2 regions of the Pseudomonas sp. ZL2 genome follow, and region 2 is predicted to be linked to the other one. Evidence: predicted binding sites of a transcription regulator. Region 2 holds the regulator's gene; the other holds the start of a gene.
What was found. Region 2 encodes sigma-54, which starts transcription at its own class of promoters, with help from an activator protein. Its sites were predicted from a motif close to ANTGGCATNNANNTTGCTNT; they were not measured.
Positions count from the first base shown of each region.

Region 1: a site for sigma-54 is predicted at 1,864-1,883, ahead of ABM562_RS23215 (flagellar basal body rod protein FlgF). Genes of this name have one in related genera too.

Region 1 is NZ_JBGOGX010000050.1:34,558-37,919, forward strand. It holds gene flgD (flagellar hook assembly protein FlgD) at 1-134, shown strand, start outside; gene flgE (flagellar hook protein FlgE) at 165-1,490, shown strand; gene ABM562_RS23210 (hypothetical protein) at 1,563-1,751, shown strand; gene ABM562_RS23215 (flagellar basal body rod protein FlgF) at 1,941-2,681, shown strand; gene flgG (flagellar basal-body rod protein FlgG) at 2,727-3,362, shown strand, end outside.
Region 2 is NZ_JBGOGX010000004.1:224,772-228,133, reverse strand. It holds gene lptA (lipopolysaccharide transport periplasmic protein LptA) at 1-223, shown strand, start outside; gene lptB (LPS export ABC transporter ATP-binding protein) at 224-949, shown strand; gene ABM562_RS07010 (RNA polymerase factor sigma-54) at 1,129-2,622, shown strand; gene hpf (ribosome hibernation-promoting factor, HPF/YfiA family) at 2,704-3,012, shown strand; gene ptsN (PTS IIA-like nitrogen regulatory protein PtsN) at 3,025-3,362, shown strand, end outside.

The DNA of each region.
Region 1 (3,362 bases), on a different contig from region 2:
AGCTGGACATGTACACCATGCTGCCGGCCACCGTCAGCAGCGTCACCATCAGTCAGACTGGCGGCGAGATGATGCTCAATCTTGCCGGCCTGGGCAGCATCGCCCTGTCCAAAGTCCAAACCATCGGTATATAGAGCCGGCTAACGCGGCACAAGGAGTGAAAGATGTCATTCAATATCGGCCTTAGCGGTCTCTATGCAGCCAACAAGCAACTGGACGTGACCGGCAACAACATCGCCAACGTCGCCACCACCGGTTTCAAATCGTCGCGCGCGGAATTCGCCGACGTCTACTCGGCCAACAAGCTGGGCGTTGGCACCAGCAACATCGGTAACGGTGTGCGCCTGGCAGCGGTATCGCAGCAGTTCAAGAACGGTGAAATCAACAACACCGGCAACGTGCTGGACATGGGCATCCAGGGTCAGGGCTTCTTCGTGCTGAGCGACAACGGCTCGCTCAGCTACACCCGCGCCGGTGCCTTCCAGACCAACAAGGACAACTACGTCGTCACTGCTGACGGCCTGCGCCTGCGCGGCTACGGTGTCGATGAAAACGGCAAGATCATCAACGGCGTGCTGACCGACCTGAAGATCGATACCTCGGCGCTGGCGCCCAAGAGCACCACTTCGATCGACCAGGGGTTGAACCTGAACTCGTCGGACAAGATCATCCCGGCGGCCACCACTTTCAGCCCGACTGACGAAAACAGCTGGAACAAGACCTTCGCCACCAAGATCTACGACAGCCAGGGTAATGAGCACGTCATGGATCAGTACTACGTCAAGACCGGGACCAACACCTGGAAGTCGTACACCCTGATCGATGGCCGCAACCCGCTGAACCCGGCCGAAGAGCCGCCAAAGGCGCTGGAAGGCACCATCGAGTTCAACTCCGACGGTAGCGTCAAGACCATGACTGCCGGTGCCGCGGGCTCGGGTTACGAGGTGGTCAACAAGGTCTTCAAGTTGACCGGCTGGATCCCTGCCGAAGTGACCAATCCGAATGCCAAGCCTCCGGTCTGGGGTACCAACGGTTCGGCCGCCAACGCTGGCGGCATCGCCATCGACATGACCGACACCACCTCGTACAACACCCCGACCACGCGCCTGTCGCAAAGCCAGGACGGTTACGCTACCGGGATTCTGTCGAGCCTGAGCATCGACTCCAGCGGCGTGATGTTCGCAAGCTTCAGCAACCAGCAGTCGCGCGCCATCGGCCAGGTCGCCATCGCCAGCTTCGCCAACGAGCAGGGCCTGCAACCTATGGGTGGCACCCGCTGGACCGAAACCTACGCGTCGGGTATTCCGGGTATCGATGCGCCGAAGACCGGCACCCTGGGCGCTATCGCTTCCAACTCGCTGGAAGACTCCAACGTAAACCTGACCAACGAGCTGGTCGAGCTGATCAAGGCGCAGAGCAACTACCAGGCCAACGCCAAGACCATCTCGACCCAGAGCACCATCATGCAGACCATCATTCAGATGACCTGATGCGGGTGTGAGGTAATCGGTGTGAGTGGACCCCTTTCTCGGAAGGGGTCTTGCATTTCAGGGGTATCGATCATGTTGCAACGATTGCTGATGGCGCTGTTCGCCGTGCTGTTGATGAGCCAGGCCTGGGCTGATGCCGCGCCCTGGTATCGCTGGGAAAGCCAGGTCACCGGGCGCCTGGTGTGCGCACAGTTTGCGCCGGGCGAGGGCTGGAAGCGTTTTGCCGGTCCGTTCAATAACGCGGCTTGCCGCGACTACTGAGCTTGCCGCTAGCGGCAAACCGGCGCCGTATTTTCGACGGCGCATCTTCTGCGTGAGATCTATCGCGCGCTTGAACCCCTTGTCTTTCGGGCGTTTTCCGCCTTTTTCAAAAGTTGGTTTGAAACTTGCTTCAGGCTCTGCAAAGCAGCGGCGGACGGCAAGTGTTCGCCAGCGCAGCGGAGGATGACTGTGGACAAGATGCTATACGTGGCCATGACCGGCGCCAGCCAGAACGCGCTGGCGCAGAAGGCCCATGCCAACAACCTGGCGAACATTTCCACCAGCGGTTTTCAGCGTGACCTGGAGCAGGCGCGCTCGATGCCGGTATTCGGTGACAGCTTTCCGGCGCGGGCCTATGCCATGACCGAGCGCCCGGCCACTGATTTCAGCCCGGGCTCGATGCAGGAAACCGGCCGTGACCTGGACATCGCCATCGGCGGCGACGGCTTCATCGCCGTGCAGGCCCCGGATGGCAGTGAAGCCTATGTGCGCACCGCCAGCCTGAACATTGACGGTCTGGGTGTGCTGCGGGCCGGCAACGGTATGCCGGTGATGGGCAATGGCGGGCCGATTGCCGTGCCGCCAGAGCAGAAGGTCGAGGTTGGCCAGGACGGCACCATCAGCATCCGCGCCATGGGCGAGGGCCCGCGGGTCATGGCCGAGGTCGACCGGATCAAACTGGTCAACCCGGACCTGAAGAACATGACCAAGGGCCTGGACGGCTTGATCCACACCAAGAACGGCCAGCCTGCCGTCGCCGATGCCAACGTCCAGGTGGTCTCCGGTTTCCTGGAGTCGAGCAACGTCAATGCGGTCGAGGAAATGACCTCGGTGCTGGCGCTGTCCCGTCAATTCGAATTGCACATCAAGATGATGACCACGGCCAAGGAAGGCGACGAAGCCATGGCTCGTGTTTTGCAAATCGGCTAATAACACAGACGTAGCGCCGTAAAACAGGCGCGCGAGGAGAACAGCATGCTTCCGGCTCTTTGGGTCAGTAAAACCGGGTTGTCCGCCCAGGACACCAACTTGACCACCATTTCCAACAACCTGGCCAACGTTTCGACCACCGGCTTCAAACGTGATCGCGCCGAGTTCCAGGACTTGCTCTATCAGATCAAGCGTCAGCCAGGTGCCCAGTCGACCCAGGACAGCGAACTGCCGTCGGGCCTGCAAGTGGGTACCGGTGTGCGCATCGTCGGCACCCAGAAGAACTTCAGTACCGGTAGCCTGCAGACCACCGAGAACCCGTTGGACATGGCGGTCAACGGTCGTGGTTTCTTCCAGATCCTGCAGCCTGATGGCACTGTTTCGTACAGCCGTGACGGTACCTTCCACCTGAACTCCGATGGCCAGATCGTCACCGCCAACGGTTTTGCCCTGGAGCCCGCGATCGTCGTGCCGCCAGAGGCGCAGACGTTCACCGTCGGCCAGGACGGCACCGTGTCGATCACCACTGCCGGCAACCCGGCGGCGCAGATCATCGGCAACATCCAGACCGCCGACTTCATCAACCCGGCCGGCCTGCAGGCCATGGGCAGCAACCTGTTCCTGGAAACCGCCGCCAGCGGCGCGCCGCAAATCGGTACCCCGGGCCTCAACGGTTTTGGC
Region 2 (3,362 bases):
CAAGATGCAAGGCTATGGCAAGACCATCCAGTACAATGCGCCGCAAAACCGCATCGTCCTGATCGACCGCGCCAAAGTGATCAACGAAGGCAACACCACCGAAGGCGAGAAGATCGTCTACGACACGGTGAAACAGATCGCTACCGCCGGTCGCGGTGGCAAAGTCACCGAGTCGCGTCCGCGCATCGACATGGTGATCCAGCCGAAGAAGAAGGCCGAGTAAATGGCAACCCTCAAAGCCCAGCACCTGGCCAAGAGCTACAAGAGCCGCCAAGTGGTTCGCGACGTCAGCCTGTCGATCGACAGCGGCCAGATCGTCGGCCTGCTCGGCCCCAACGGCGCCGGCAAGACCACCTGTTTCTACATGATCGTCGGCCTGGTCCAGGCCGATCAGGGCCGCGTCCTGATCGACGACCTCGATGTCAGCCACCAGCCCATGCACGGCCGCGCCCGCGCCGGCATTGGCTATCTGCCGCAGGAAGCCTCGATCTTCCGCAAGCTGTCGGTGGCCGACAACATCATGGCGATCCTCGAAACCCGCAAGGACCTGGACCGCGATGGCCGGCGCAAAGAGCTGGAAAGCCTGCTGCAGGAATTCCACATCAGCCACATCCGCGACAACCTCGGCATGAGCCTCTCCGGTGGCGAACGCCGCCGCGTCGAGATTGCCCGCGCCCTGGCCACCGCGCCCAAGTTCATTCTGCTCGACGAACCCTTTGCCGGTGTCGACCCGATCTCGGTCGGCGACATCAAGCAGATCATCCACCACCTGAAGGCCAAGGGCATTGGCGTTCTGATCACCGACCACAACGTCCGTGAGACCCTGGATATCTGCGAAACCGCTTACATCGTCAACGATGGCCAACTGATCGCCGAAGGCGATGCAGAAACCATCCTGGCCAACGATCTGGTCAAAGAGGTTTACCTCGGCCATGAGTTCCGCCTGTAGGCTCAAGGTGTAAGGCGCAGCCAGAGCGCTCTCGATCAAGCCAGTTCATGGCTTAATTGTTACGGCGCTCTAGGCAAACGCTGCAATTTCAGGCATATAATTTGCTTAAAGTTGGCGCTTCGGTGCCCTTGTAGTGGATGGCGCATGTGCGCCGGCAAATAAGGTGTTAAGCCCCTGCCATGAAACCATCGCTCGTCCTAAGAATGGGCCAGCAACTGACGATGACCCCGCAGTTGCAACAGGCCATACGTCTGCTCCAGCTTTCTACCCTGGACCTCCAGCAGGAAATCCAGGAAGCGCTGGAATCAAACCCGATGCTCGAGCGCCAGGAAGATGGCGACGACTTCGACAACAGCGACCCGATGGCCGACAACGCCGAGAGCAAACCCGTCGCCGAAGTTCAGGAAACCAGCTTCCAGGAGACCGCCCCGACGGTGGACAACCTCGAAGAAGGCGAGTGGAACGAACGCATCCCCAACGAGCTGCCGGTCGACACCGCCTGGGAAGACATCTACCAGACCAGCGCCAGCAGCCTGCCCAGCAACGACGATGACGAGTGGGACTTCACCACCCGCACCTCCGTTGGCGAGAGCCTGCAAAGCCATCTGCTCTGGCAACTGAACCTGGCTCCGATGTCCGACACCGACCGGCTGATCGCCGTGACGTTGATCGACTGCATCAATAACCAGGGCTACCTCGACGAAACCCTGGAAGAAGTCTGTGATTCCTTCGACCCCGAGCTCGACATCGAGCTGGATGAAGTCGAGGCCGTGCTGCACCGTATTCAACAGTTCGAACCGGCCGGCATCGGCGCGCGCAACCTCAGCGAGTGCCTGTTGCTGCAACTGCGCCAGCTGCCGCCGCGCACGCCGTGGATGGCCGAAGCCCAGCGCCTGGTCAGCGACTACATCGACCTGCTCGGTGGCCGTGACTACAGCCAGCTGATGCGCCGCATGAAGCTCAAGGAAGACGAACTGCGCCAGGTCATCGAGCTGGTACAGAGCCTCAACCCGCGCCCCGGCTCGCAAATCGAGTCGAGCGAAGCCGAATACGTGGTGCCGGACGTGATCGTGCGCAAGGACAACGAACGCTGGCTGGTCGAGCTCAACCAGGAGGCGGTCCCCCGCCTGCGGGTCAACCCGCAGTACGCCGGCTTCGTTCGCCGCGCCGACACCAGCGCCGACAACACCTTCATGCGCAACCAGCTGCAGGAAGCGCGCTGGTTCATCAAGAGCCTGCAAAGCCGCAACGAGACCCTGATGAAGGTCGCCACCCAGATCGTCGAGCACCAGCGTGGCTTCCTCGATCATGGCGACGAAGCGATGAAACCGCTGGTGTTGCACGATATCGCCGAAGCGGTGGGCATGCACGAGTCGACGATTTCCCGGGTGACCACGCAAAAATACATGCACACGCCCCGCGGTATTTACGAGCTGAAGTACTTTTTCTCCAGCCACGTCAGCACCTCCGAAGGCGGCGAATGCTCGTCCACGGCGATCCGCGCGATCATCAAAAAACTGGTTGCAGCGGAAAATCAGAAAAAGCCATTGAGTGACAGCAAGATCGCTGGTTTACTGGAGGCACAAGGCATCCAGGTAGCACGTCGCACCGTCGCCAAGTACCGCGAGTCCCTCGGCATTGCACCGTCGAGCGAGCGCAAGCGATTGATGTAACGGCTCCTGAGGTGTGCCACCGCAGTTCAGTGGCAGGCGCAACACCTGCCTCTTATGCACCGGCAACAAAGGAGAAGCTGTATGCAAGTCAATATCAGTGGACAGCATGTAGAAGTTACTCAGCCCCTGCGTGAGTACGTCGAGCAAAAATTGAAACGGCTGGAGGGGCATTTCGACAAGATTACCAATGTGACGGTAATCATGAAGGTCGAGAAGTTGCAGCAGAAGATTGAAGCAACGCTGTTCATTCCCGGCGGCGAAGTGGTTGCAAATGCCGAACACCAAGACATGTATGCAGCGATCGATGCCTTGACTGACAAGCTCGACCGCCAACTGAAAAAACACAAGGAAAAACAGCAAAGCCTGCTGCAAGGTGCAGCGGCCCGCTGATCCCCCTCATCCATGATCCGACTTGAAACCATCCTGACCCCCGGCCGTTCCCTTGTGAACGTGCCGGGCGGCAGTAAAAAGCGTGCGCTCGAACAGATCGCCAATCTGATCGGCAAACAAGTGCCCGAGCTGGACACCCAGGACGTGTACGAAGCCCTGATCGCCCGGGAAAAACTGGGCTCTACCGGCTTCGGCAACGGCATTGCCATTCCGCATTGCCGCCTCAAGGGCTGCGAATCGCCGGTCAGCGCACTGTTGCACCTTGACGCCCCTATCGATTTCGACGCCATCGATGGCGCCCCGGTCGACCTGCTGTTCGTACTGCTGGTCCCGGAAGCGGCTACCGATGC